Regions from separate parts of the Streptomyces sp. NPDC007088 genome, predicted to be linked through region 1. Evidence: riboswitches for the same ligand, from Rfam matches in the RefSeq annotation. Region 1 holds a riboswitch; each other region holds the start of a gene.
The links. Region 1 has a riboswitch for S-adenosylmethionine ahead of ACFYMP_RS01550 (aminotransferase class V-fold PLP-dependent enzyme). Riboswitches for the same ligand answer to the same signal wherever they lie in the genome.
Positions count from the first base shown of each region.

Region 2: it holds a riboswitch for S-adenosylmethionine, as region 1 does, so the genes downstream of both, thrC (threonine synthase) here and ACFYMP_RS01550 (aminotransferase class V-fold PLP-dependent enzyme) in region 1, are expected to answer to the same signal.
Region 3: it holds a riboswitch for S-adenosylmethionine, as region 1 does, so the genes downstream of both, ACFYMP_RS09220 (glutathione S-transferase C-terminal domain-containing protein) here and ACFYMP_RS01550 (aminotransferase class V-fold PLP-dependent enzyme) in region 1, are expected to answer to the same signal.

Region 1 covers NZ_JBIAFO010000001.1:349,635-359,413, reverse strand. The annotation lists gene ACFYMP_RS01585 (Ig-like domain-containing protein) at 1-180, shown strand, start outside; gene ACFYMP_RS01580 (hypothetical protein) at 304-708, opposite strand; gene ACFYMP_RS01575 (heme-copper oxidase subunit III) at 915-1,535, shown strand; gene ACFYMP_RS01570 (c-type cytochrome) at 1,599-2,408, shown strand; gene ACFYMP_RS01565 (Rieske 2Fe-2S domain-containing protein) at 2,405-3,457, shown strand; gene ACFYMP_RS01560 (cytochrome bc complex cytochrome b subunit) at 3,454-5,103, shown strand; gene trpD (anthranilate phosphoribosyltransferase) at 5,240-6,304, shown strand; SAM riboswitch class IV at 6,551-6,668, shown strand; gene ACFYMP_RS01550 (aminotransferase class V-fold PLP-dependent enzyme) at 6,863-8,224, shown strand; gene ACFYMP_RS01545 (Lrp/AsnC ligand binding domain-containing protein) at 8,342-8,623, opposite strand; gene ACFYMP_RS01540 (hypothetical protein) at 8,944-9,183, shown strand; gene ACFYMP_RS01535 (NYN domain-containing protein) at 9,492-9,779, shown strand, end outside.
Region 2 covers NZ_JBIAFO010000003.1:176,187-185,965, reverse strand. The annotation lists gene ACFYMP_RS06540 (ATP-binding cassette domain-containing protein) at 1-699, opposite strand, end outside; gene ACFYMP_RS06535 (SDR family NAD(P)-dependent oxidoreductase) at 1,000-1,803, shown strand; gene ACFYMP_RS06530 (helix-turn-helix transcriptional regulator) at 2,106-2,945, shown strand; gene groL (chaperonin GroEL) at 3,174-4,799, opposite strand; gene ACFYMP_RS06520 (cold-shock protein) at 5,109-5,312, opposite strand; gene ACFYMP_RS06515 (MoaD/ThiS family protein) at 5,757-6,035, opposite strand; gene thrC (threonine synthase) at 6,163-7,461, opposite strand; SAM riboswitch class I at 7,479-7,630, opposite strand; gene ACFYMP_RS06505 (glucosyl-3-phosphoglycerate synthase) at 7,905-8,855, shown strand; gene ACFYMP_RS06500 (trehalose-6-phosphate synthase) at 9,378-9,779, shown strand, end outside.
Region 3 covers NZ_JBIAFO010000004.1:301,504-311,282, forward strand. The annotation lists gene ACFYMP_RS09200 (plasmid stabilization protein) at 1-322, shown strand, start outside; gene ACFYMP_RS09205 (type 1 glutamine amidotransferase domain-containing protein) at 399-962, shown strand; gene ACFYMP_RS09210 (purine-cytosine permease family protein) at 1,576-3,045, shown strand; partial or broken gene ACFYMP_RS09215 (type 1 glutamine amidotransferase) at 3,123-3,726, shown strand; gene ACFYMP_RS09220 (glutathione S-transferase C-terminal domain-containing protein) at 3,671-4,456, opposite strand; SAM riboswitch class IV at 4,840-4,982, opposite strand; gene ACFYMP_RS09225 (amino acid adenylation domain-containing protein) at 5,354-9,779, opposite strand, start outside.

The DNA of each region.
Region 1 (9,779 bases):
CGCGGAGACATCGTCGAGGTGGTCGGCAGTGACGGGGAGCGCATGACCCCCTTCGACAACGGCTTCGGCGACTGGAACCTGAGCTGGAAGAAGTGGCAGGAGGGCAGCGCCCTCAGGGGCAGCGGCCACAACACCGCCCCCGGCGCCGTGGAACCGGCCAGGCTGCGACCGGGCGTGTGACCCGGGGGCAGTGCGAACGGCACCGGACGGCACAGGACACGCCCGCCTCCGCCCACGGACGTACGAAGCGCTCAGCGGCCCGCAGACGGGCCGCTGAGCGCTTCGCACGTGACCGGGAGGGGCTCAGGCCGCCCCGACGGCCGGCCGGGCCCGCAGCAGCCCCGCGAGGGTCTCGGCGAACTCCACGGGTTCCACCGGAAGAGTGACCGCCGCCTCGGCGCGGCTCCACGTGGCCAGCCAGGCGTCCTGCGGACGGCCCATGAGCAGCAGGACCGGCGGGCAGCGGAAGACCTCGTCCTTGATCTGCCGGCACACCCCCATACCGCCCGCCGGGGCGGCCTCCCCGTCCAGGACGCACACGTCCACCCCGCCACGATCCAGTTCCTCCAGGACCGCGGGGAGCGTCGCGCACTCCACGAACCGCACCTCGGGGACGTCGGCCGCGGGCCTGCGGCCGACGGCCAGCCTGACCTGGACGCGGGTGTCGGCGTTGTCGCTGTAGACCAGCACGGTCGCGGTCGGCTGCATCTGTTCCTCCATGCATCGGTACGGGCATTCGGCGGAACGGGCCAGAACCAGTGCGTCCGGGCCCCGGTGGGCCGGATGCTACTCCGTCCGACACCCCGTCAACACCGCTGTGAACAGCTCAACGATGGGCCGTTCGGGCCCGGCACAGAGGGCGGACACACCGAACGGCACCCCCGGGAGTGAGGGCGGGATAAGCGACCGACATAATGTCGGTCGTGGCGACAGCAACGACAGTAGAAACCGGGCACGCGCACCCGTCGGTCAATCGACCGAACCTCACCAGCGTGGGAACAGTCATCTGGCTGAGTTCCGAGCTGATGTTCTTCGCGGCCCTCTTCGCGATGTACTTCACCCTGCGATCGGTGACCGGACCGACTCACTGGAAGGAAATGGCGGACTCGCTGAACGTTCCGTTCTCGGGTACCAACACCGCCATCCTCGTGGCGTCCTCTCTCACCTGCCAGCTCGGCGTGTTCGCCGCCGAGCGAGGTGACGTGAAGAAGCTGCGGTCCTGGTTCTCGGTGACCTTCGTGATGGGCGCGATCTTCATCGGAGGTCAGATCTTCGAATACACGGAACTGGTGAAGGAGGACGGACTTTCCCTGTCCTCGGACCCGTACGGCTCCGTCTTCTACCTGACCACCGGTTTCCACGGACTGCACGTGACAGGCGGGCTCATCGCCTTCCTGATGGTCCTGGGCCGGACCTACGCGGCCAAGAGGTTCACACATCATCAGGCCACTGCGGCCATCGTCGTGTCCTACTACTGGCACTTCGTCGATGTCGTCTGGATCGGCCTCTTCGCCACGATCTACCTGATCAAGTAACCGGGCGAGATCGCCCACATCCTGCAAGCATCGACGCAGAAGATCCTGACACCGGGGTAATCCGTGAAAAAGCTCTCCGTACGACGACGCCATCCGCTGGCGGCGGTCGTCGTCCTACTCCTCGCGCTGGCGGCCACCGGGGGGCTGTACGCCGCGTTCGCACCCGCGGACAAGGCACAGGCTGAGGAATCCGCCCAGTCCCTCGCGATCGACGAGGGCAAGAAGATCTACGCCGTCGGCTGCGCAAGCTGCCACGGAACCGGCGGTCAGGGCACCAGCGACGGGCCTCAGCTGGTCGGCGTGGGCGCCGCGGCTGTCGACTTCCAGGTCGGCACCGGGCGTATGCCGCTCCAGCAGCAGGGCGCCCAGGCGCCCAAGAAGAAGGTCATCTACTCGCAGGCCGAGATCGACCAGCTCGCCGCGTACGTCTCCTCCCTCGGAGCGGGCCCGTCCGTTCCGACGAAGGACCAGTACGACCCCCAGGGCGCCAACATCGCCAAGGGCGGCGAACTGTTCCGTACCAACTGCGCCCAGTGCCACAACTTCACCGGTGAGGGCGGAGCGCTGACGCACGGCAAATCCGCTCCCTCGCTGGAGGGTGTCGACCCGAAGCACATCTACGAGGCCATGCAGACCGGCCCGCAGAACATGCCTTCCTTCCCCGACACCACCATGCCGGAGAAGCAGAAGAAGCAGATCATCGCGTACGTCAAAGAGGTCAACGGCGACAACACCGCCTCCCCCGGCGGCCTGAGCCTCGGTGGTCTCGGCCCCGTCAGTGAAGGTCTGTTCGCCTGGATCTTCGGGCTCGGCGCGATGATCGCCGTCGCCACCTGGGTTGCCGTCCGGACCGCAAAGGCCAAGAAGTCATGAGCAGCCAAGAGAATCCTGAAGAGAACCTGCCGGCAGAGCAGGGCGCCGAGGGTCACTCGGCCGAGCTGGCGAAGAACCCCTTCGCCGACCCGGGGCTGCCGCCCCACGAGCACCGCATCCAGGACCTGGACGAGCAGGCCGCCAAGCGCAGCGAGCGCGTGGTCGCCTTCCTGTTCACCCTGTCCATGCTCGCCACGGCCGGGTTCATCGCCTCGTACGTGATCTTCAAGCCGAGCAAGATCGTCTACATCTTCCCGTTCGGTCACGTCAGCGCGCTGAACTTCTCCCTGGGCCTGACCCTGGGCCTCGCGCTGTTCTGCATCGGCGCCGGCGCCGTCCACTGGGCGCGCACGCTGATGTCGGACGTCGAGCTGGTCGACGAGCGGCACGGGATCGAGGCGGACCCCGAGGTCAAGGCGAAGGTTCTCGCCGACTTCAAGCAGGGCGCCAAGGAATCGGTCCTCGGCCGCCGCAAGCTGATCCGCAACTCGATGTTCGGCGCGCTGTCCCTCGTGCCGCTCTCCGGCATCGTCCTGCTGCGCGACCTCGGCCCGCTGCCCGAGAAGAAGCTGCGGTCCACCCTGTGGGCCAAGGGCAAGCTGCTCGTCAACATGAACACCGACGAGCCGATGCGCCCCGAGGACGTCGCGACCGGTTCGCTGACCTTCGCCAAGCCCGAGGGCCTGGAGGAGCACGACGAGGACTTCCAGAACCAGATCGCCAAGGCCGCCCTGATGATCATCCGGATCGCTCCGGACAACATCAAGGACAAGCGCGAGCTGGACTGGTCGCACGACGGTATCGTCGCCTTCTCCAAGATCTGCACCCACGTGGGCTGCCCGATCTCCCTGTACGAGCAGCAGACGCACCACGTCCTCTGCCCGTGCCACCAGTCCACCTTCGACCTCTCCGACGGCGCCCGAGTGATCTTCGGTCCGGCCGGCCACCCGCTGCCGCAGCTGAGGATCGCTGTGAACGAGGACGGCTACCTCGAAGCGCTCGGCGACTTCGACCAGCCCGTCGGTCCTGCCTTCTGGGAGCGCGGATGAGCACCGAGACCACGCACGCACCCGGCGTCGACGCGCCGGACCGCCGTCAGGCCCCCGTGGGTGAACGGGTCGCCGACTGGGCGGACGGCCGGCTGGGCATCTACGGCCTGGCCAAGGCCAACATGCGCAAGATCTTCCCGGACCACCCGAGCTTCATGCTGGGCGAGATCTGCCTCTACAGCTTCATCATCATCATCCTCACGGGTGTGTACCTGACGCTGTTCTTCCACCCGAGCATGAACGAGGTGGAGTACCACGGCCCGTACATCCCGATGCAGGGCCAGATGATGTCGGAGGCGTTCTCCTCCACGCTCGACATCAGCTTCCAGGTCCGCGGCGGTCTGCTCATCCGGCAGATCCACCACTGGGCCGCACTGATCTTCCTCGCCGCGATGTTCGTGCACATGATGCGCGTCTTCTTCACGGGCGCCTTCCGCAAGCCGCGCGAGGTCAACTGGCTGTTCGGCTTCCTGCTGTTCGCCCTGGGCATGTTCACCGGGTTCACCGGCTACTCGCTCCCGGACGACCTGCTCTCCGGCACCGGTGTCCGCTTCACGCAGGGCGCGATCCTGTCCGTGCCGATCGTCGGCACGTACATCTCGATGTTCCTGTTCGGCGGGGAGTTCCCCGGCGGCGACTTCGTCGCCCGGTTCTACTCGATCCACATCCTGCTGCTGCCGGGCATCATGCTCGGCCTCGTGGTCGGCCACCTGATCCTGGTCTTCTACCACAAGCACACGCAGTTCGCGGGCCCCGGCCGCACGAACAAGAACGTCGTCGGCATGCCGCTGCTGCCGGTGTACATGGCCAAGGCCGGAGGCTTCTTCTTCCTGGTCTTCGGTGTCATCGCGGCCATCGCGGGCATCGCCTCGATCAACCCGATCTGGGCGATCGGCCCCTACCGGCCGGATCAGGTGTCCACCGGCGCCCAGCCCGACTGGTACATGGGCTTCGCCGAGGGCCTGATCCGCGTCATGCCGGGCTGGGAGATCAACCTGTGGGGCCACACGCTGGTCCTCGGGGTGTTCATCCCGCTGGTCGTCTTCGGGCTCGTGCTCGGCGCGATGGCCGTCTACCCGTTCATCGAGTCCTGGGTCACCGGCGACAAGCGCGAGCACCACATCCTGGACCGCCCGCGCAACGCCCCGACCCGTACCGGCCTCGGTGTCGCCTGGGTGACGATGTACTTCATCACCCTGATCGGCGGCGGTAACGACCTGTGGGCCACGCACTTCCACCTGTCGCTCAACGCGATCAGCTGGTTCGTGCGGATCGGCTTCTTCCTCGGCCCGGTCCTCGCCTTCGTCATCACCCGCCGGATCTGCCTCGGCCTCCAGCGCGCCGACCGGGAGAAGGTGCTGCACGGCCGCGAGTCCGGGGTCATCAAGCGCCTTCCGCACGGCGAGTTCATCGAGGTCCACGAGCCGCTCAGCGCCGAGCAGCGCTTCACGCTCACCGCGCACGAGCAGCCCCAGCCGGCCGAGCTCGGCCCGACGGTCGACGAGAACGGGGTGGAGCGCAAGGTCTCCTCGCTCGAGAAGACCCGCGTCAAGCTCTCCAAGGGCTACTACGGCGAAGGGACGCAGATCCCGAAGCCGACCGAGGAGGAGTACCGGGAGATCACCAGCGGCCACGGCCACCACTGATCGCCGGCTGTCACGCAGCACGCCACGGCAGGAGCCCCGTCCATTCGCTGGACGGGGCTCTTTGCCGTCCGCGCGCGCCGATACCCTGGGTGCGGCGAGCAGACGCCGTACCCGTGACGACCCACCAGGAGCGACCATGAGCGCTGTGCACCCCGTCGGAGGCGACACCGCGGCGGTCACCTCCTGGCCCCAGGTCCTGGACGGGCTGCTCGCGGGCCAGGACCAGTCCGCCGCGCACACGGCGTGGGCGATGGACCGCATCATGCGCGGCGAGGCCACCGACGCGCAGATCGCGGGCTTCGCCGTGGCCCTGCGCGCCAAGGGCGAGACGGTCGAGGAGATCAGCGGCATCGTCGAGGCGATGTACGCGCACGCCCGCACCATCGAGGTGCCCGGCCCCAGCGTCGACATCGTCGGCACCGGCGGGGACGGCGCGAAGACCGTGAACATCTCGACCATGTCGGCCGTCGTGGTGGCCGGCACCGGCGCGAAGGTCGTCAAGCACGGCAACCGCGCCGCCTCCTCCGCCTCCGGGGCCTCCGACGTCCTGGAGAAGCTCGGGGTCAACCTGGAGCTGGGCCCGCAGCGGGTGGCCGAGGTGGCCGAGGAGGCCGGGATCACCTTCTGCTTCGCGGTCAGGTTCCACCCCGCCCTGCGCCACGTCGCGCCCGCCCGCCGCGAGCTGGGCATCCGCACGACGTTCAACTTCCTGGGCCCGCTCACCAACCCGGCCCGGGTCGCGGCCCAGGCCACCGGGGTCGCGGACGCCCGGATGGCGCCCATCATGGCGGGGGTGCTCGCCGCGCGCGGCTCCTCGGCGCTCGTGTTCCGGGGCGACGACGGCCTCGACGAGCTGACCATCACCGCCACCTCCCGGGTCTGGGTGGTGGGGGACGGGCAGGTGCGCGAGGAGACCTTCGACCCGCGCGAGGTGGGCCTCGCGCTCGCCCCGGTGGAGGCGCTGCGGGGCGGCGACGCCTCGTACAACGCGGATGTCGCCCGGCGCCTGTTCGCGGGCGAGGGCGGGCCCGTACGGGACGCGGTCCTGCTGAACTCGGCGGCGGCCCTGGTCGCCCTCCACCCCTCGCGGGCCCCGCTCACCGAACAGATCGCCACGCAGATGGCCCGCGCGGCCGAGTCCCTGGACTCCGGCGCGGCGGCGGGGGCGCTGGAGCGGTGGGTCCGGGCGACCAACACCTGAGCCCGCGGGGCGGGCGGGGACGAGGCCCGATCCGCCTTCGGCGGTGTCCTGCGCCGGACGGGCTGGGGGCGGGGCCGTCTGGCGGGGGAGCGGTCCGGTGGGTGGCCGGCGTGGGCGCCTCCGGTGGGGTCCTCGGGCGCCGGACGGGCTCCTATTCGAGCCCGTCCGGCGCTTGAGGACAATCCTTTCGTCCGCATGGCGGACCCCCCTGTGCCCGCCGCAGGCGATATGGCAAGATGCCGGGCAGGTCATGAGTGACAGCGACTACGGCCCCGGCCCGCTGTCCGGCAACCCTCCGTCCGTGGCGGGGTGCCCCGGGTGAAGACCAGGCCGCAGGCAGCGAGGTCTGCGGCAAGCGCGGACCCCTCCGCGCCCGTTTCAGGGGCGTTCTCCGTGAATCCCCCCGCCGGGCTCGACACCAGGGGTCCTGGTCGTCGAGGGAGCAGTCTCGTGAGCAAGCGAATGCGGTAGGGCCGAGCGCCCCTTCCCCGCCTCCTCCTCATCTCCGCCCCGCGGGTCTCCCGCGCCCGCGGGCCCCTTCGCTTCGGGAGTTTCGCCGTGACTGTCTCCACCGCTGCCGCCGACCAGACCGTTTGTCAGCCTCTGTCCGTGCTCGGGCGGGATGTCCGCGTCCCGCTGGTGACCGGTGGCGAGGTCGAGTACGCCGCCCTCGACTACGCCGCGAGCGCCCCCGCCCTCCAGCGGGTGTGGGACGACGTCGCCGCCTACGCCCCGTACTACGGCAGCGTGCACCGGGGCGCCGGGTACCTCTCGCAGCTCTCCACCGACCTGTTCGAGAAGGCCCGCGTGGAGGTCGCCGAGTTCCTCGACTGCCGGGAGAGCGACGAACTGCTCTTCACCCGCTCCACCACCGACTCGCTCAACCTGCTCGCCGCGTGTCTGCCCGCCGGGTGCCGGGTGTTCGTCTTCGAGACCGAGCACCACGCCTCGCTGCTGCCCTGGCGCGGCGCGGAGGTCACCCACCTCGACGCCCCCCGCACCCCGGCCGAGGCCGTCACCACCCTGGAACGCGCCCTCGCCGCGCGCGAACCCCACGGCCCCGCCCTGGTGTGCGTCACCGGCGCCTCCAATGTGACGGGGGAGATCTGGCCGGTGCGGGAACTGGCCGAGGTCGCCCACGCGCACGGCGCGCGGATCGTGCTGGACGCCGCGCAGCTCGCCCCCCACCACCCCGTCTCCGTGCAGGAGCTGGACGTCGACTGGGTCGCCTTCTCCGGGCACAAGCTGTACGCGCCCTTCGGCTCCGGTGTGCTGGCCGGCCGCTCCGACTGGCTGGAGGAGGCGGAGCCGTACCTCGCCGGCGGCGGCGCCAGCCGTTCGGTGAGCCGCCGGGAGGACGGTGGCGTGGACGTCGTGTGGCACGGCGGAGCGGCCCGTCACGAGGCCGGTTCGCCCAACGTCATCGGCGCGTACGCGATCGCCTCGGCCTGCAAGGCGCTCACCGAGGCCGGTTTCGACAGCCTCGTCGCCCGGGAGCGGCAGCTCGTGGAGCGGGTGCGCGCCGGGCTCGCGGACATCCCCGGGGTCACCGTGCTGTCCCTGTTCGGCGAGGCCGCCGAACGGGTCGGTGTGCTGTCCTTCGTCGTCTCCGGCTGGAACAGCTCGCACTTCGCCGCCGCGCTCTCCGCCGAGTACGGCATCGGCGTACGCGACGGCCTGTTCTGCGCCCACCCGCTGGTGCGCACCCTGCTCGGCTCGACGGCCGAGGCGCCCGGCGAGTGCGGGGCCCCCGAGGGCGCGGCCGGGGAGCAGTCGCTCAACGCCATCAGGGTCAGTTTCGGCGCGGGCACCCCCGACGAGCACGTCGAGCGGTTCCTCGGCGCCGTCCGCGAGCTGGTGACCGACGGGGCGCGGTGGACCTACCGCACCGAGGGCGGGCGCTGCGTCCCGGCCGTCTGAGACGAAGCGGCGGGGCCACCGGCCGCGCACACCTGAGCCCCCGGCGCCTGCCGGGGGCTCAGGTGTACGGGCGGGGCGGGAGCGCCCACGCGGGCCGCCGCCTACGGGCGCGGCGGTTCAGGAGTCGAGACCGATCGCGAAGGCCGCTTCCAGGTCGTGCTGCGAGTAGGTGCGGAAGGCGACGTGGGTGTCCGTCTCGACGACGCCGGGCACCCGGCTGATGCGCCCGGGGATGATCTCGGCGAGGTCCTCGTGCCGGGCCACCCGCACCATCGCGATCAGGTCGTAGGAACCGGTGACGGAGAAGACCTCGCTCACGCTGTCCATCCCGGCGATCGACTCGGCGATCTCCGGAATCCGGTCGACGCTGGTCTTGATGAGCACGATCGCGGTGATCACGGCTGGCTGTCCCCTTCGGTGGCCCTGCTGATGCTGCCACCTTAATGCGCCCCCACCGGGCCCACGCGAAGAGGAAGCCCGGCGAGCGGCCCACCACGCGGGCGGGGCGCCCGGCCCCCTCGACCGGGGGGCCTGTCGGGCGGGCCGCGAGCCGCCGCTTCCGGCCACCTCGGAGAGAGATCATGGACATATCATGACTTCGCGGGCGGAACGGGGTCTGGTGTCTCACCGCCGGGTATCCCGGCTCGCGTCCGGTACGGCAGGCCGTAGGGTTACGGGCAATGAGGACTGGTACCACTGCGAAGAAGGCGATGGGCACGATGACGGTTCCCCTTCCGACGGACACGACGCGCTGGCGCTGCACGCTGTGCGGCAACCTCACGCGGTTCGACGTGACCCGTTCGTCGAAGGTCGTCGAGTACGTACATCTCGACCTTGCCGGGGAACCGCAGGTGGAGGAGCGCGAAGTGGTCGATGAGACCATCGAGTCGGTCCGCTGCCGCTGGTGCAACGCGGTGGATCAGGTGGAACTGGTGGACAGGCCGGGCCCGGCCTCCTGAGGGCCGGCCCGCACGGCGAGATGGGGTGACGAAGGGTGGAGGAAGCGAACGCCACGGGCGACGCCGAAACCGCCGGGGCGCCCCCCGGGGCCGCCGGTGACCGGCGGCCCGAGGCCGCCGCGCCGTCGGAGGGACGGGACGACCACGCCCCGGACGCCGACGAGGCGGAGCGTCGCGCCGACTCCACGGGGCGGTCCGAGGCCGGACCGCCCGACGGGCCGGGCGGGAGCGCGTCGGCCGGTGCCGGTGAGCGGCCCGCCGAGAGCGCCCGGAGCGCCGACGGCGGGTCCGAGCCGCTCGAAGGGCCGCTGCCCGAAGGGGTCAGGCGGCGGGTCGTGGCCATCGTGTCGGCCGCCTTCGGCGGGCTCACGGTGTCCGAACTGCCCGCCTCCCTGCGCCAGTACGCCCGTTTCACCCCGTCCCGCAGGGCCAAGTTCGCGGGCAACGCCATGGCCGCGGCCGTGGAGAGCGACCCCGCCTTCCGCCAGCGCATCGCCCTCGGGCTGCGCGCCGCCCAGCCCGAGGTGTGCGAGGCCCTGGAGTGCGGCGCCCCGCCGCCCGCCGCCGACCCGCTCGACATCGCGGCGGCGGCCTAC
Region 2 (9,779 bases), on a different contig from region 1:
CGCGGCGGTGGCCGTCAGCGAGGCCCAGTAGTCGTCCGCCGGGCCCTGGTAGCGGGGCAGACCGGCCTCAAGGACGACGACCTCGTCGTAGAGCGAGACGGTCTGCCGCAGGTCCTCGGGGCGTTCCGTGGAGACGATCACCGGGAGTTCGGAGCCGAGCCCGGCGAGCAGTCCGGAGAAGCGGTCGCGCTGGCGGGGGCTCAGGCCCGCGGCGGGCTCGTCTACCAGCAGCACCTCGGCGCCGTGGACGAGGGCTTGGGCGAGCCCGAGCCGGCGCAGTTGTTCCGCGTCGAGCTGGTGCGTGCGGTGCGCACAGAGCGCGGCGAGCCCGGACCGGGCGAGCGCGCGCGGCGCGCCGGCCCAGGACTCGGCCTTCGTGAGCCCCCTCAGGCAGCCCGCGTGGGCGACTTGTTCACGTACCGTCAGCCCCGGGATCGGACGGGTCTCCTCCGGCAGCCAGCCGACGCTGCGCCGGTACTGGGCCCGGTCGCGTCCGTCTGAGGCGTCCAGGCCCCGGAACCGCACCGCGCCCGACCACGGTACGAGCGCGGAGGCGGCGAGACCGAGCAGCGTGCTCTTGCCCGCCCCGTGCGGCCCGAGCAGCACGCAGCTACCGGAACCGAACTCCAGGTTCAGCCGGTTGAGCACCGGGATGCGACGGCTGTAACGGAAGCTGCACTCGACGAAGTGAAAAGGCACAAGTCGGGAATGTACGCCAGAACCCCGGGCGGAGGACCGGAATGTCCCCGCCGCTACCCGCGCGGGTGACGCGAGGATCACCGGCCGGCGCGCAGGCACCTGCCCCCTCCGCCCGCTCCTCTCCGGGCGCCGCGAGGATCGGGGAGAGGAGCGGGCGGCGCGGAGTGGGCGAAAGGGGGGACCGCCGGTCCCTGGACAGGTGCGGCCTTCATCCGGGGACCGGCCGGGGCGACTCTCGTAAAGGAACAGGAAGACCTGGCAGGGCGCCGTCCGGCGCCTCACCCATCCCGAGGAGTACACATGACAGAGCAGACCGCGGACCACCGCACGCCCAGGGCCACCGCCCCCTCCGGCAGGATCGCGCTCATCACCGGCGCCAACCGGGGGCTGGGCCGTCGTTCGGCACAGCACCTCGCGGCCGCGGGAACCGACCTGATCCTGACCTACCGCTCGCACGCCGAGGAGGCGGAGGAGGTCCTCGCGCACGCCCGCGAGCTGGGCCGCACCGCGGTCGCGTTCCGCCTGGACACGACGGAGCCGTCCGCCTTCCCGGCCTTCGCCGAGGACGTACGGTCGGCGCTGCGCGAGCACTGGGGCAGGGAGGACTTCGACTTCCTGCTCAACAACGCGGGCTCCGCCGCGATGGCCCCCGTGGCGGAGACCACCGAGGAGCAGGTGGACCTGATGTATCAGGTCCACTTCAAGGGCCCGTACTTCCTGACGCAGAAGCTGCTGCCCCTGATCAAGGACGGCGGCCGCATCCTCAACTTCTCGACCGGCCTGACGCGGTTCACCGCCGAGAACGCCGCGCCGTACGCCTCCATGAAAGGCGCGGTCGAGGTCCTGACCCGCTACCTCGCGAAGGAGCTCGGCCCGCGCGGCATCGCGGTCAACGCGATCGCGCCGGGCGCGACGGCCACCGACTTCGGGGGTGGAGCGCTGCGCGACGACGAGCAGGTACGCGCGCACCTCGGCGCGGTCACCGCGATGGGCCACGTCGGTGACCCCGAGGACATCGGGTCGGCCGTCGCCGCCCTCCTCGCCGACGGCACGGGCTGGATCACCGGCCAGCGGATCGAGGCCTCGGGCGGCATGCTGCTCTGAACCAGTGGTCCGCGCCTCGGGCCGGGGCGGGGCCCATGACCCGGGTACGGGGGAGGGACGGTCCCCGGGGCAGGAACGGGCTGACCACCGCATGACACCCCCACGCACCACGGACCGGACCACGACCACGGCCCCGGACCACCCACCACCGCCCGGACCGCACCACGGACGCGGCCCAGCCCCCCCCACCCCCCACCACCCCCACCACGGACACGGCTCAGAACCCCCCGCCCCGGTCCGGAACACGCCCCCGACCGGGACGGCCCCGCCCCGCGCCCGGAAGAAGAGAGGAGACTGGAGCCGTGGACCGAGCTCAACTCGCGGACTTCCTCCGCACGCGCCGTGAGGCCCTGCAACCCGAGGACGTGGGCCTGCCCCGCGGCCCGCGCCGGCGTACGTCGGGGCTGCGGCGCGAGGAGGTGGCCTCGCTGTGCGGGATGTCCGCCGACTACTACAGCCGGATCGAGCAGCAGCGCGGGCCGCAGCCCTCGGAGCCGATGCTCGCGTCGATCGCGCGGGGCCTGCATCTCTCGCTGGACGAGCGCGACCACCTGTTCCGGCTCGCGGGGCACAACACCCCGAGCCGTACGCTGCGCGGCGACCACATCACGCCGGGGCTGATGCGCGTCCTGGACCGGCTGGAGGACACCCCGGCCCAGGTCGTCACGGACCTCGCGGAGACTCTGACGCAGACCCGTCCGGCGGCGGCGCTGCTGGGCGACGAGACCCGTTTCTCCGGGCTGGAGCGCAGCCTCGTGTACCGGTGGTTCACTGATCCGGCGACCCGTCTGCTGTACCCCGAGGCGGACCACGAGCGGCACAGCCGTTTCTTCACCTCGGAGCTGCGCGCCGCGTACTCGCGGCAGGGCAGGGGCGGGCGGGCCGAGCGGATCGCCGGGCTGCTCCGCGACAGCAGCGCGGAGTTCGCGGCGCTCTGGGCGGCCCACGAGGTGAGCCTGCCGCGCAACGAGCCCAAGCGCATCGTCCACCCCGACCTCGGGGTCCTCGAACTGCACTGCCAGAAGCTCATGGACCCCGAGCAGGCGCAGACCCTCCTCGTCTACACCGCGACCCCCGGCACGGAGAGCCACGAGAAGCTCCAGCTCCTCAACGTCTTCGGCGTACGCGCCCCGGGAACCTGAGGGCGCCCAGGCCCGTATCGCCTCCCGGAAACCCTCGAAACTCCCGAAACCCTCGAAACCCCCAGGACCCCCAAAACCCCCAGGACCCTCGGAACCCCCGGGACCAGGCCCCCCGAAACACCCGCGTCCACGAACGCAGAGGGCGGTGTCCCCCACAACCGTGGGGGACACCGCCCTCTGCGTACTGCCTCAGGATTCCGATCCGGCCGGCCGGGGCCGGCGGGGGGATCAGAAGTCCATGTCACCGCCGGGCATGCCGCCCGGAGCACCGGCCGGGGCGGCCTTCTCCGGCTTGTCGGCGATGACGGCCTCGGTGGTGAGGAACAGCGCGGCGATCGACGCGGCGTTCTGGAGCGCGGAGCGCGTCACCTTGGCCGGGTCGAGGATGCCCTCGGCGACCATGTCGACGTACTCGCCGGTGGCGGCGTTCAGGCCGTGGCCCACGGTGAGGTTGCGGACCTTCTCCACCACGACGCCGCCCTCAAGGCCGGCGTTGACGGCGATCTGCTTGAGCGGGGCCTCCAGGGCGAGCTTGACGGCGGCGGCGCCGGTCGCCTCGTCACCCTCCAGCTCCAGCTTCTCGAAGACCGAGGAAGCCTGGAGAAGCGCCACGCCACCACCGGCGACGATGCCCTCCTCGACGGCCGCCTTGGCGTTGCGCACCGCGTCCTCGATGCGGTGCTTGCGCTCCTTGAGCTCGACCTCGGTGGCGGCACCGGCCTTGATGACGGCCACGCCGCCGGCCAGCTTCGCCAGACGCTCCTGGAGCTTCTCGCGGTCGTAGTCCGAGTCGCTGTTCTCGATCTCGGCGCGGATCTGGTTGACGCGGCCCTGAACCTGATCGCTGTCACCGGCACCGTCGACGATGGTCGTCTCGTCCTTGGTGATGACGACCTTGCGGGCGCGGCCCAGCAGGTCGAGACCGGCGTTCTCCAGCTTGAGGCCGACCTCCTCGGAGATGACCTGGCCACCGGTGAGGATGGCGATGTCGCCGAGCATGGCCTTGCGGCGGTCACCGAAGCCCGGGGCCTTGACGGCGACGGACTTGAAGGTGCCTCGGATCTTGTTGACGACCAGGGTCGACAGGGCCTCGCCCTCGACGTCCTCGGCGATGATCAGCAGCGGCTTGCCCGACTGCATGACCTTCTCCAGCAGCGGAAGGAGGTCCTTCACGTTGCTGATCTTGGAGTTGACGATGAGGATGTACGGGTCGTCGAGCGACGCCTCCATACGCTCCATGTCGGTGGCGAAGTACGCCGAGATGTAGCCCTTGTCGAAGCGCATACCCTCGGTGAGTTCCAGCTCCAGACCGAAGGTCTGGGACTCCTCGACGGTGATGACGCCTTCCTTGCCCACCTTGTCCATGGCCTCGGCGATCAGCTCGCCGATCTGGGTGTCGGCGGCGGAGATGGAGGCGGTGGAGGCGATCTGCTCCTTGGTCTCCACGTCCTTGGCCTGCTCCAGCAGCGCGGCGGAGACCGCCTCGACGGCCTTCTCGATGCCGCGCTTCAGCGCCATCGGGTTGGCGCCGGCGGCCACGTTGCGCAGACCCTCACGGACCAGCGCCTGGGCCAGGACGGTCGCGGTCGTCGTGCCGTCACCGGCGACGTCGTCCGTCTTCTTCGCGACCTCCTTGACCAGCTCGGCGCCGATCTTCTCGTACGGGTCCTCCAGCTCGATCTCCTTGGCGATGGAAACACCATCGTTGGTGATCGTGGGGGCGCCCCACTTCTTCTCCAGGACGACGTTACGGCCCTTGGGGCCGAGGGTCACCTTGACGGCGTCGGCGAGCTGGTTCATACCGCGCTCAAGGCCGCGCCGCGCCTCCTCGTCGAACGCGATGATCTTGGCCATGTGAAGTGGTCCTCCCAGGACGGGGTGGGCTGAGGGACCGTGTGGCGCCCGCGACGGACGGCCTGCGCACCGCACGGTTCCTAGCCCCGTACGGCCTGCGGGCCTCACCGACCCGGTCCTTCTGTCACTCTCAACGTCAGAGTGCTAACGCCTATGATTAGCACTCGGCCCAGGAGAGTGCAAGCCTCCCAGGAACGGGTGCCCCGAAGGGGCGGCCCCCGGGAGGCGGTCCCCCCGACAGCCCGAGGGCCCGCACCCCTGGGGGTGCGGGCCCTCGGCCACGTCGTCCGTTTATCGGTCGAGCGCTGTTCAGGCAGCCTGACGGACCATGTCCGCCTGCGGCCCCTTCTGACCCTGCGAGATCTCGAACTCGACTCGCTGGCCCTCTTCAAGGGTGCGGTAACCGTCCATCTGGATCGCGCTGTAGTGGACGAAAACATCCGCACCACCGTCGACCGCGATGAAGCCGTACCCCTTCTCCGCGTTGAACCACTTGACGGTGCCCTGAGCCATGCCTAACTCCCCTATTACTGGCCCTTGCACAGGAACGCACTTCGCGAACCCGGGTCAGACCTCACCCCCCAGACGTATGGGGGTGTGCGCCGGAACGCGTCGACCGCCGCTGAATGTATCTGCCCAACTGCCGTCTGCAACAGGTCAATCGGACGAGAAATCCAGGCATCAGGTATGGACCTATAGGCCGGAATCGGCGGAAGTTCCGGGCAATTCGGGCCCGGCAAAAGGAACGCAAAGCCGCAAAAAGGCAAGAGATTCAGGAGCGGGAACACCGGCTCACAGAAGCCCTGCGGCGCGTTTCCCGGGCCGCCGCCCCGGACGCTCTTCGAGGTGCGGGGAAACGGCGAATCATTATCCCCAACTGTACCTCCGCCAATCACATGGAATTGCCCCCTCCGCTTTTTCGCGGAGGGGGCGACGGACGTGCGGGGTCGGCAGTGGTCAGCAGCCGCCGGCGACCGCCGGGATGATCGAGATCCCGGCGCCGTCGGGGGTCGCCGTCTCCAGGCCCTGCTCGAAGCGGACGTCGTCGTCGTTGACGTAGACGTTCACGAAGCGGCGCAGCTTGCCCTGGTCGTCGAGGACGCGGCCGGCGATGCCGGTGTGGTTCTTCTCCAGGTCGGCGATGACCTCGGAGAGGGTCGCGCCCTCGGCCGGGACCTCGGACTTACCGCCGGTGTAGGTGCGCAGGATGGTGGGGATGCGGACGTTGACGCTCATGGGGTACAGCCTTTCTCGGCCTGCTCGGCCGAAGGGGCACGGGGACGGCATCAGGCGGAGGGCGGACACGGGGGCGCGCCGAGGGCGCGCGGGAGCGCCGGGGGCGGCCCCGTGGTCGCGCGCCGGGTCAGTCGCGGGCGAGACCCGCGGCGCGGAACGCGTCGAGGTCCGGGCGGATGGTCGCGGTCGGACCGGTGGTGGGGGCCACCGCGTCGAGCGTCTTGAGGCCGTCACCGGTGTTGAGGACGACGGTGGTGAGGCTCGGGTCGAGCGCCCCGGACTCGATGAGCTTGCGCGTCACCCCGACGGTGACGCCGCCCGCGGTCTCCGCGAAGATCCCCTCGGTGCGGGCGAGCAGCTTGATCGCGTCCACGACCTGCTCGTCGTTCACGTCCTCAACGGCGCCGCCGGTGCGCCGGGCGATGTCCAGGACGTACGGGCCGTCCGCCGGGTTGCCGATCGCGAGGGACTTGGCGATGGTGTTCGGCTTCTGCGGGCGTACGACGTCGTGGCCGGCCTTGTACGCGGTGGAGACCGGCGAGCAGCCCTCCGCCTGGGCCCCGAAGATCCGGTACGGCTTGTCGGCGACCAGGCCGAGCCTGATCAGTTCCTGGAAGCCCTTGTCGATCTTGGTGAGCTGTGAGCCGGAGGCCACCGGGATGACGATCTGGTCGGGCAGCTCCCAGCCGAGCTGTTCGGCGATCTCGTACGCGAGGGTCTTGGAGCCCTCGCCGTAGTACGGGCGGAGGTTGACGTTGACGAAGCCCCAGCCCTCGCCGAGCGGGTCACCGATCAGCTCGGAGCAGAAACGGTTCACGTCGTCGTAGTTGCCCTCGATGCCGACCAGCTCGCCGCCGTAGACGGCGGCCATGACGACCTTGCCCTGTTCCAGGTCGTGCGGGATGAACACGCAGGAGCGGAAGCCGGCGCGGGCGGCGGCGGCGCCGACGGCGCCGGCCAGGTTGCCGGTCGAGGAACAGGAGAGGGTCGTGAAGCCGAAGGCGCGGGCGGCCTCGACGGCGATGGCGACGACGCGGTCCTTGAAGGAGTGCGTCGGGTTGCCGGAGTCGTCCTTGACGTACAGGCCGCCGGTGACGCCCAGCTCGCGGGCGAGACGGTCGGCCCGGACGAGCTGGGTGAAGCCGGGGTTGGTGCTGGGGTGGGTGGCCACGTCGGCGGGGACGGGCAGCAGCGGGGCGTAGCGCCAGATGTTGTCGGGACCGGCCTCGATCCGCTCGCGCAGGGCCTCGGCGTCGCCCTCGGGGAGGTCGTAGGCGACCTCCAACGGGCCGAAGCAGCTCTGACAGGCGAAGATGGGTCCGAGCGGGAAGCGCTCGCCGCATTCGCGGCACGAGAGAGCGGCGGCGGGTCCGAGATCGACGCCCGTCTTCGCGGGAGCGGAGGTTTCGGCGGTCTGCACAGCCATGGTGGGGAGGCCCTTTCTCCTCATCTTCCTCGCGACGCATCTCGCCACGAGACGGAATTGGCACCTTCCCGAGCCGTGGGCCTCGGTGGCGGACGTACCGCCAGGAGACTCGGCCGGAGGGTTGCCGGGGCTTCAACGGGCCGTATCCCTCTGCCCCTCTGGATGAGCGGTATGGCAGGCGGACCCTGAGGATCCACCGCGTTTGTCACGTGTCCGGCACGTGGTGTCACGTGTCTGTCATGACACGCGGTGCGGGTGGCACAGCCCGACACGGGATGGTCACCGGCACTGTCCAAGACTGTAACCGAAGCACCGGATCGTTGAGATAGTCGTCCGCACGCCGAGATGGAGATCACGGCCGGCCGGCCGGGCCGGCCTCCCAGGTCAGTCAGTTCCGGTATCCGGTATTCCGCAAGCAGTACCCGCACGAGGGGACGCACAACGTGCTCGAAGAGGTGGAGCGCTGGCTCGACCGCCGTTCCTGGACCGCAGCCGACCGCACGCTGCCGCAGATTCTCGCGGCGAAGCGGGCAACCGGGTCCTCGGTGAGCGTGGTCCTGCCCGCACTGGACGAGGAAGCCACGGTCGGCGACATCGTGACCGTGATCCGGCGAGAGCTCATGGAGAAGGTCCCGCTCGTGGACGAGCTGGTGGTCCTCGACTCCGGTTCGACCGACTGTACGGGAGAGGTCGCCGCGGCGGCCGGGGCCCGGGTCGTGCACCGCGACGTCGTGCTGCCGGGCCTGCCCGCGGTGCCCGGCAAGGGAGAGGTCCTGTGGCGCTCCCTGCTCGTCACCGAGGGTGACATCGTGTGCTTCGTGGACTCCGACCTGAAGGAGTTCTCCCCGGACTTCGTGTCCGGCATCGTGGGCCCGCTGCTGACCGATCCGGACGTGCACTTCGTCAAGGCGATGTACGAGCGTCCACTGGGCGACGCCTCGGGGCAGGGCGGCCGGGTCACCGAGATCATGGCCCGCCCGCTGCTGAACATGCACTGGCCGCGGCTGGCCGGTTTCGTGCAGCCGCTGGGCGGGGAGTACGCGGCGCGGCGCTCCCTGCTGGAGCGCCTGCCGTTCCCGGTGGGTTACGGCGTGGAGCTGGGCCTGCTCGTGGACGCGCTGCACACCGTGGGCCTGGACGCGCTCGCCCAGGTGGACGTCGGGGTGCGCAAACACCGTCACCAGGACGGGCAGGCGCTGGGCCGGATGTCGGCGGCGATCTACCGCACCGCGCAGCTCCGGCTGGCCAGGGGCCACCTCGTACGCCCCGAACTGACCCAGTTCGAACGCCACCCGGACGGCGGCTACGTCCACCACACCCACGAGGTGGACACCCGGGAGCGGCCCCCGATGACGGAGATCCCCGAGTACGAGAGCCGGCGCCGGGCGGCCTGAGGACGCCGGGCGGCTCGGGACCGCGCACGCGCTGGGCGGGTACGGCCTCGTACTGGGCGGCGGCCGGGCCTGGCTCCCGGTCGCCGCGTGCGCGCTCGCGGCGTCCCAGGCGCGTGCGCGCTCGCGGCGTTCCAGTTCCGGCGGCGGGCGGCGCACCGCCCCAGTGTCGTGTCCTCGGGCACGAGCGGGTCGAGGACACGACACTGAGGCGGTGGGGACCCCGGCGGTGCGGTCGGCCTCGGCCCGGAGGTCGGCCGTCACGTCCGCGCGACCGCCGCGCAGGGCGTGGAAGGCGCCCGCCGGCCGAGCCCTCCCGATGCTGCTCTCGCCAGAGCCGGAGGCGCCGTCGAGCAGGACTCCCCCGGCGCCCCCCGGCGGCCGTCGTTCCGGTTCCCGCTTCCGCTTCCGCCCCTCCCGTCACCCGTCCTCGCGGCGTCCTCGCGCGTCGCTCCGGCCCCTCTCCCGGCCCCTCGTATACAACTCGTACGTTTGAGCGCATAACGGTGCGGCTAGGAAGGATCTATGTCTACGTCTGCTGATCAGTCGCGCGCCTCCGTCCTGGTGGCGTCCAACCGGGGCCCCGTCTCCTACACGCTGCGCGAGGACGGCTCGCTGAGCGCCAGGCGGGGCGGGGGCGGGCTGGTGTCGGGGCTGTCCGCGATCGGCCCGGAGTCGGACGCGGTGTGGGTGTGCGCGGCGCTGAGCGACGGGGACCGGGAGGCCGTGCGGCGTTCCGGCGGCGATCTCGATCCTGCGGACAGCGGCGGTCAGCGCGTCCACATGCTGGGGATCGATCCGCAGACGCACGCCGAGGCGTACAACGACATCGCCAACTCGGTGCTGTGGTTCGTCCACCACATGCTGTACGAGACGCCCTTCGAGCCCGCCTTCGGCCCGGAGTTCCGGGCGCGCTGGGCCTCCTTC
Region 3 (9,779 bases), on a different contig from region 1:
GGCAGGTTCGAGCCCCAAGCGGGAGCGGCAGTACGAGGACATCAAGGAGAGCGAGGAGAAGCGCGGAGCCTCGCAGGGGCGGGCGAAGGAGATCGCCGCCCGCACCGTCAACAAGGAACGGGCCCGCTCCGGTGAGTCGAGGACCGCGAGCAAGGTGTCGACCAAGGACCCCAAGTCCGCCTACGAGCGCGGCGGCGAACGCTCGCACAGCGGCGCGCAGGGCCCCACCCGCGACCAGCTCTACGAAGAGGCCAGGAAGAAGAACGTGAAGGGCCGCTCCTCGATGAACAAGCAGGAGCTGCGCAAGGCCGTGGGCCGCTGACCCGTACGGCAGCGCCCCACCGGCGCCGCACGCGGCGGCGTTCCCGTACAGCACCGAAGCACGAAGGAGAAACACCATGGCCGGCGCAGATCTCAGCGGGCACAGCGTCCTCGCCCTCGTCACCAACTACGGCGTGGAGCAGGACGAACTCGTCGTCCCGGTCGAACACCTCAAGAAGGCCGGCGCGCGGGTCACCGTCGCGGCCGTGCGGGACGAGCCGATCCGTACCCTGGTGAGCGACAAGGACCCCGGCACCACCGTGCGGCCGGACACCACGATCACGGACCTCGACCCGGCCGGGTACGAGCTGCTCCTGATCCCGGGCGGCACCCTGAACGCGGACACGCTGCGCCTGGACGAGGACGCCCTCGGCGTGGTCCGGGCCTTCGCCTCGACGGGGCGGCCGATCGCGGCGATCTGCCACGGCCCGTGGGCCCTCGTCGAAACGGGTCTCGTGGAGGGCAAGACCCTCACCTCCTACCCCTCACTGCGCACCGACATCCGCAACGCCGGGGCGAAGGACTGGGTGGACCGCTCCGTGGTCACCGACACCGCGGGCGGATACACCCTCGTGACCTCCCGCAACCCGGGCGACCTGGACGACTTCCTCGGCGAGGTGGACAAGGCGCTGCTGGGCTAGAGCGCCCCCACCCCGCTCGGCGCCGCTCCGAAGCCCGCGTCATCCCCTTGGCCCGGCCACCTCCGGTGAAACACCGGGAAGTGGCCGGGCCAAGCCGCGTCGGCGGTCTCCGGCTGTACCGGGACACCGGTCTTCGGACCGCCGGGAGGCCGGGCGGGGCCCCGGACGCCGCGGTCACCACGGGGCACCTTTGCGGGGGCAGCGCGAGGACGAGGCGGTCGGCCGGGGGAGCACCGGCCGGCCGTGCGGGCGGCTGGACGACGAGCCTCCGGCCCCGCGTCGCGGCGGTCGTGGAAGCGACACCCCGTACCTGTCTTCCCGCGGCGAGGGGCGGAGCGGACGTCGTCCCCGGCGGGGTGGACGCCTTCCGTGAGGCGCACCGCGCCCGGCTTCGCGCGGGCGGGGTTCGAGGAGGGGCGCTCGCGCCTTGGGACGCGCCGAACACCCCGCCTGGCGCGTATTCGCGTGGACATGCCGGTTTCCGTCACGCGACGTTTTCCGGGCGGTGACACCGGGAGCATTGACAAGAATTCAATCAAGCCTAGCCTGAATGAAATTATGTAACCGGGTGTGCAGGCGGCACCCGGACGCCCCCTCGCCCGAGGAGTCCGCCATGTCCGCTCCCCAGCCCTCCGCAAGCGAGGGCGGCCTGATCGAACGTCGTTCCATCGAGGTCGTCCCCGACAGCGAGCGGCACGGCACACCGTTCAGCCAGTTCACTCTCTGGTTCGGTGCCAACCTCCAGATCACCGCCGTCGTGACCGGCGCGCTCGCCGTCGTCCTCGGCGCCGACGCCTTCTGGTCGCTCATCGCGCTGCTGCTCGGGAACCTGCTCGGCGGCGCCGTCATGGCCCTGCACTCCGCGCAGGGCCCCCGTCTCGGACTGCCGCAGATGATCTCCAGCCGGGCCCAGTTCGGCGTCTACGGGGCCGTCGTCCCCCTCGTGTGCGTCGTCGTCATGTACGTGGGCTTCTTCGCGAGCGGCACGGTCCTGGCCGGACAGGCGGTCGGTCACCTCACCCACCTCGGCGACACCACCGGCATCCTGGTCTTCGCCGTGGCCACCGCCGTCATGGCCGTCATCGGCTACCGGGTCATCCACCGCCTGGGCCGGGTCGCGGGGGCGGTGTGCGCGCTGGCCTTCGTCTATCTCGGCATCCGCCTGCTGCGCCGCGTCTCCCTGGGCGACCTGCTCGCCGACCACTCCTTCCACCTGCCCGCCTTCCTGCTCGCCGTCTCCCTCGCCGCCTCCTGGCAACTCGCCTTCGGGCCCTACGTCGCCGACTACTCGCGCTACCTGCCGCGCGACACCTCGCCGCGCACCACGTTCTGGGCGACGCTCGCCGGCACCGTCCTCGGCTCGCAGTGGTCCATGGCCTTCGGCGCGCTCGCCGCGGCCGCCTCCGCCGGAGCCATCGTGGGCGACGAGGTCGGCTACGTCGTGGGCCTGGGCGGCGGCGGACTGATCGCCTCGGTGCTCTACTTCGTGATCGCGCTCGGCAAACTCACCATCAACGTGCTCAACACCTACGGGGGCTTCATGTCCCTGCTGACCGGGGTGAGCGGCTTCCGCGCGCAGCGCGGCCTCAGCCCGCGGGGGCGGGCGGGCTACGTGCTCGGCATCATGCTGGCGGGAACGGTCGTCGCCCTGCTGGGCCGGGGTGACTTCCTGGACTCGTTCTCCACGTTCCTGCTCTTCCTGCTGATCTTCTTCACGCCGTGGAGCGCCATCAATCTCGTCGACTACTACCTCGTCGCCAAGGAGCGCTACGACCTCCCCGCGCTGTCCGACCCGGCCGGCCGCTACGGCACCTGGCGGTGGCGGGCCATCCTCACCTATGTCCTCGGTATCCTCATCCAACTCCCATTCATAGCAACGGAGTTCTACACCGGCCCGATGGTCGGGCGGCTCGGTGGAGCGGACATCTCCTGGATCGTGGGGCTCGTGATCCCCGGCGCTCTCTACGCCCTGCTGGCGCGCGGCGACCGCGGCCGGGTGCCCGATCGCATGATCTGGGGCCACGAGCAGCCGCGGATAACGGCACCGGCGCCGCCGCGGCCCACCGCCTCGACGGCCGACTGAACAGCGGGACGGGCACACGGCCCCGGTTAGGGTGGCCGACGCAACCCAAGCGCGTCGACGAGGTGGGAAAGCCGGCCATGAGCACCACGAGGACGACGGCCACGGCCCTGGTGCTTCAGCACGGACCCGGCGGCGGGCTCGGCCCCTGGGCGGGCTGGCTGGCCGAACGGGGCGTACGGGCACACGTGGTGCCCGCCTACGAAGGGGCCCCGGTCCCCGGACGGCTCGAACACCAGGCGCTCGTCGTCCTGGGCGGCGCCTACCTTCCCGACGAGGACGCGCGTGCCCCGTGGCTGCCCGCGACCCGGGCCCTCGTACGCCGGGCCCTGGACGGAGCGATCCCGCTGTGGCGCCCACTGGCTGGCGCGCAGCGAGCACTGCCCCTACCAGGGGTTCCGGGTCGGCCCCTCGGCGTGGGGCGTGCAGTTCCACCCGGAGGCGACGGCCGAGCGCATCCGCCACTGGAACCCCGGCCGGCTGTCCCGGTACGGCGCCCCGGACCCCGAGACGCTGCGCGCCCTCGCCCTGCGCGAGGAGCCGGCCGCCACCAGGACCTGGCGCACGGTGGCCCACCGCTTCGCCGACGTGGTGACCTCGGCCGCACACCGAGGCCGCCACAGCCGACTCAGCGCGGACCGAGCCCGGCCTCCAGCGCCGCCCGGAACTCCGGGCGCGAGCTGAGCCGCTCGACGTAGGACAGCAGACGCCGACGGCCGGGATGCTCCTCCAGCGTGGCCCGCAGTTCACTCCCGTACCCGGCGGCCGGCCACAGCAGCGCCGCCCAGGCGTCGACGTCGGAGGCGGTCGGCGCCTCGCCCCACACGTAGGGGCTGTCCGCCAGCCGCCGGTCGAGTTCGTCCAGGGCCGCCCGGAAGCAGGCGTGTCCGCTCTCCTCGGGCAGGGGGTGGAGCAAGGACTCCAGCCGGTCGATGTCGGCCGTGCGGCAGGCCGGCCGCAGTCCGGACCCGCACGTACCGTCGCCGCAGGCCGGGGAGGGGAACCTGTCGGTGAGGTCGCGCAGGATGTCCGGGGCGTGGTTGCTGACCACCCGGCCGCTCCACCGGTCGCACAGGGCCGGAACGGAGAGCGGTCCCTCGTAGCGGTGCCGTGCCGCCTCGTAGGCGTGCCGCAGCCCCGCCTCCGCCGCGGGCGCGACGCCGGGCGTGCCCAGCACCGTCACGGGCACCTCCTCGCGCAGGCCCAGCAGGCCCAGCGTGACGAACACCCGCAGCGCGTCGGGACAGTGGCCGCGCAGGTACACCTCGTAGCGGTGCGGCGCCGGATAGAAGCCGCGGGCGGCCGAACTGCCGATCCGGCCGCGGAAGACGGGGGCGGGCAGGGACGGACGGACGAGCGTCGCGAGGGGACGGCGCTGCGCCTGGTCGTGGGTGTGCGGGGCGGTAGCGGTCATGGCTCTCCAACTCATCTGGCTCTGCGGGGTGTCCATAGCCGGCGAAACGGGCGCGGAAGGAGGGGCGTACGGCAGGAAGGGCGGAAGCGGCGCACGACGGTCTGGGAGAGGGCCGCCCGGCGGGGCCCGGAGGAAGGTCCGGACCCGTCGTACCCTGGCGGTGTGACACGGGCCGGAGCCCCGCACAGGAGTGTGGGCGGCCCGTCCCGTCAGCGGAGGCGGACGGCGGCGCTGCACACCCGCAGCAGATCGATGTGCAGCCGCCGGGTCAGGGTGCGACGCCGGGGAGCGCGCGAAGAGGCCGGCCGCCGACGCGGCAGCCGCGTCGCTTCCCGCACCGTTTCGGACATCCCCACCAGTCCCCTCCCGGGCTCGCCGGAGGCAAACCACGCTTGCCCCGCCGCCGTCGGCGGGACCCGGTCGTCACCCGGGGCACCCCATCGCGGCGGAAGGGTTGCCTGTCAGCGGGCCGGGGCCGATGAACCGCGTGCGGGGTCTCCGTACGCGGGCGCTGACGATCGTGACCGTCCTTCCCAGTGTCACGGGGCCCGCAACGGCCGTCAAGACCGGTCTCGTGCTCCGGACTTCGGAAAGGCGCGCGCGGGCGTCCGGAGGCCGGGCGCCGCGGCCCGTACCCGAGGACGGGCGCGCACCACGAGGCCCTTGCGGCCCACCGCCGGGGTTGTGCGCCAGAAGAGCCGGCCCCCTTCATCGAGCGGCTTCCTCGGACGGAGGGGCAGGGACCCTCGGCGGTGTGCCGTCGAGGTCCGCCACGATCCTCAAAGGCACGCCCCGGCGGCGCAAGCCAGTATCCGGCGGCCCGTGCCCCGGCCCGGCCCCGCGCGCCCGACGGGGCCGGTACTACCCCGTCGGGCGCGCCTGGACGCACGGCCTTCGTCAGGACGGGGCGGGCACCCCCTCGGGCGCCGGAAGGAACCCCGTCGCGCGAAACCAGATCAGGTAGCGGGTCAGGATCTCCTCGGTCAGGGCCGGCAGGTGCACGCCCCGCGCCGCCGCCGCCGTGATGGTCCGGCTGGAGTCGAAGCGGCGCCGGTCGTTCGCCCCGTGCCGGTCGCCGGCCTCGTCCCCGAGGAACAGCTGCGCCGCGTTGTCGCGCTGCGCCGCGACACGGGCCTGCCACTGCGGGGCGGGAACGGTGCGCAGCTCGTGGCCGAGGCGGGCGGCCACCTCGAAGACCGTGTGCAGGCCGGGTGCCTCGGGGTGGGTGAGATGGTACGGCTCCGCGGCCTGCCCGCCGGTGGTGGCGAGCGCCACGACCGCCGCGCTGACGTAGTCCACGGGCACCCAGTCGGTCGACCCGTGCGGCAGGTCCGGCACCATCCCCGCCTGGAGGCAGCCCTTGATGAGCTGCCACAGCAGGTCCCGGTCCTGGCAGGCTCCCGTGGTGGTGTCGCCGCTGATACGGCCCGGCCGGTAGACGGTCACCGGCAGTCCGCGCTCGCGGGCCAGGCCGAGGAGCCCCTCGGCGACCCACTTGCTGCGCGCGTACCCGTCCGGCAGTCCGGCCGCCGGGCCGGTCGGCGTCGACTCCGTGATGACGGCGTGAGGGGCGTCGGGGGCGTAGACGCCCGTGGTCGAGACGTAGTGCAGGCCGGGGGAGGCCGAATCGGCGAGCAGACGCAGCAGCTCCTCGGTGCCGGCCACGTTGGGGGCCCGCAGATCCCCGTACCCGGCGGCGAAGTTGACGCGCGCCCCGTTGTGCAGCACGAGACCGAGACGGCGCACCAGAGCGGCCCGCTCCCGCGGCGGCAGGCCGAGGCCCGGCGCGGCGAGGTCGCCGGGCACGGGACGGATCAGGTCCGCGTACCGTTCGCGCCACAGGCCGTAGCGCTCCAGGTTGGCCCGTAGCCGGCCGGCCGCCCGTCGCTCGTCCTCGGCCCGCACGAGGCAGTCGACCGGTTCGCCGGTGGTCTCGATCAGGTCGCGCAGGAGGAAGGCGCCGAGGAAGCCGGACGCGCCGGTCAGGAAGGGGCGGGGCGAAGGGCGCGAGGGGCGCGGGGCGGGGACACCGTCCCGGCCCGCCCGGCCCACGCCCGTGATGTCCGCCGCGAGCCGTACCTCGGCGGCGAGGCCGCTCGTCAGCGCGGGCTCCTCGGGCTCCTTCCCCGTCCCCGCCTCCATCTCCGTCAGGAGACGGTCGACGCCCTCGACGGTGGGAGCCGCGAACAGCGCCCGCAAGGAGGGCCGCCGGCCGCAGCGTTCACCGATCCGCTGGGCCAGGGTCACGGCGAGCAGCGAGTGGCCGCCCAGCGCGAAGAAGTCGTCCCCGACGCCGACCTCGGGCACGCCGAGCGTCTGGGCGAACGCCGCGCACAGGGCGCGCTGCCGATCGGTGCGCGGTGCCCCGCCGAGGGCCGGGGCGGCCGGGCCGGGCGCGGGCAGGGCCCGCCGGTCGGTCTTCCCGTTGGGGGTGACGGGCAGGGCGGCGAGCCGGACGTGGGCGGAAGGGACCATGTGCTCGGGCAGAGCCGCCGCGAGGTGGGCCCGGATCTCCGCCTCCTCCGGGCCCGCCGTGTCCTGCTCGGACACGGTGTACGCGACCAGACGCCGGTCGCCGGGCCGGTCCTCGCGGACCATGGCGCAGGCCGCCCGGACCCCGGGCATCGAGGTCAGGGCGGCCTCCACCTCCCCGAGTTCGATGCGGAAGCCGCGGAGCTTGACCTGATCGTCGACGCGGGAGACGTAGAGCAGTTCGCCCTCGCCCGTCCAGCGCACCAGATCGCCGGTGCGGTACATGCGGCCCCCCGCGGTGTCGAAGGGATCGGCCACGAAACGGGACGCCGTCAGGGCCGCCCGGCCGAGGTATCCGCGGGCCAGACCCGCACCGGACACGTACAGCTCGCCGACGACACCGGGCGGTACGGGCGCCAGCCGCTCGTCCAGGACGTGGACCCGCGTACCGTCGACGGGGACACCGATGGACACGCTGCGGTCGGGGGCGAGCGGGCCCCGCGCGTGCTGGAAGCCGCTCATGGTGGCGCACACGGTGGTCTCGGTGGGCCCGTAGGCGTTGACGAGGAACCGGTCCCGCGCCCACTCCCGTGCCAGCGCGGGAGGGCACGCCTCACCCGCGAGCACCAGCGTGGTCCCCGAAGGAAGCGAGCCGGGCGGCATGACCGCGAGGGCGGGAGGCGGCAGGGTGAGGTGGGTGACGCCGCGCTCGCGCACCAGGGCCGCGAGAGTGGGCCCCGGCAGCAGCGCCTCGCGCGCGTCGATCTCCAGGCAGGCCCCCGACAGCACGCCCATGCACAGCTCCCAGAACGCGGCGTCGAAGCTCACGGACGCCAGGTGCAGCACCCGGCTGCCCGGCCCCGCGCCCAGCCGCTCTCCCTGCGTCCTGACCAGAGCGCCGACGCCCCCATGGGTGACCACGACACCCTTGGGCCGGCCGGTGGAGCCGGAGGTGTAGATGACGTACGCCGGGTGCGCCGGCAGGAGGGACACCACGGGCGCGGCGGGCGGGCCCGCGGGCGGGGCGCTCTCCCCGGTGTCCGCCACGTTCAGGTACGGCACCTCCGTCTGCGGGAGCCGGCGGCGCACCTCGGGCGTGGTCAACAGCAGGCGCGGCCGCGCGTCGTCGAGCATGTACGACAGGCGCCCCGCCGGGTAGTCAGGGTCGAGTGGCAGGTAGGCGGCCCCGGCCTTGAGTACGCCAAGGAGCGCCACGACCAGCTCGCGGTCGCGGGGGAGGGCGACGGCCACCCGGTCCTCCGGTCCGACGCCCCGGGCCACGAGGTGGCGGGCCACCGCCTCGGCGCGCGCGTTCAGCTCGCGGTAGGTGAGGGTGGCGCCGGCGTCACGGACCGCCGGGGCGTCCGGAGTGCGCCGCGCCCACCGCTCGAACAGCGCGGGCACTGTGGAGCGCGGCAGGTCCTTGTCGGGACCGGTGCCCCAGGCGCCGAGACGGTCGCGCTCGGCAGCCAGGAGCACCTCGTACGTGTGCAGTGGCCGGCCCGGGTCGGCGCTCACGGCGTCGAGCAGCGCGACGAGGCGTTCGGCGAGGCCCCGCACCGTCGCCGCGTCGAACAGTTCCGTCGCGTAGTCCACGCTAGCCCGCAGACCGCTGAGCGCGCCGTCGGCCCCGTACGTCTCGGTGAAGGTGAAGGACAGGTCGAACTTGCTGACCCCCAGCCCGATCGGGACGGCGCTCACGCTGAGGCCGGGCAGTACGACGGGGGCGGCCGGAGTGTGGTTCTGGAGCACCAGCATGGTCTGGAAGAGCGGGGGATGGTTCTGCGAGCGCGCCGGGTTGAGCAGTTCCACCAGACGCTCGAAGGGCACGTCCTGGTGCGCGTACGCCGAGAGATCGAACTCCTTGACGCGATCCAGCAGTTCGAGGAAGGTCGGATCGCCGCTCAGGTCCGTGCGCAGCACGAGCGTGTTCACGAAGAACCCCACGACGTCCGCGACGGCCTCGTCGGTACGGCCGGCGACCGCCGTGCCCAGCGGGACGTCCTCGCCCGCGCCGTGCCGCGACAGCAGAAGGGACAGCGCCGCCTGGAGCACCATGAAGACGCTGCTCCCGCCGGTCCGGGCCAGGTCCGCGATCCGCCGGGCGGTGTCGCCGTCGAGGGCGAACTCGTGGCCGGCACCGGCGTGTCGCGGCACCGCGGGGCGCGGCCGGTCCCACGGCAGCTCGATCAGCTCCGGAAGCTGGGCCAAGGACTCCTCCCAGAAACCGAGTTGGCGGGCGGCCAGGCTCTCGGGCGCTCTCTCGTCGCCCAGCAGGCGGCGCTGCCACAGGGTGTAGTCGGCGTAGTCGACGGCGGGCTCGGCCCACCCGGGGGCCTCGGCGCGCACACGGGCCGCGTAGGCGACGCCGAGATCCCGGGAGAGGGGCGCCAGGGAGGAACCGTCCGCGGCGATGTGGTGGATGACGAGGACCAGGACATGGGCGTTCTCGGCCAGGCCCAACAGGGTCGCCCGCAGCGGCAGTTCGCGCTCGATGTCGATCGCCGCGCCCGCGAGCGCGTCGAGACGGGCCTGGAGTCTGTCCTCCGCCACGTCCTCGCGGCCGAACGGCAGCCGCGCCTCGTGCGGCGCGACGATGTGCTGACGCGGTACGCCCTCGTGCTCGGGGAAGACGGTGCGCAGGGCGGAGTGCCGGGCGAGGACGTCCTCCAGGGCCAGCCGCAGCGCCTCCGCGTCCAGCGGCCCGTCCAGGCGTACGGCGAAGGGGATGTTGTACGTCGCGGACGGGCCCTCAAGCCGGTGCAGGAACCACAGGCGCTGCTGGGCGAAGGACAGCGGCACCGTTCCGGGGCGTTCCCGCGCCACGAGGGCGGGCCGGGCCGGGCGGTTC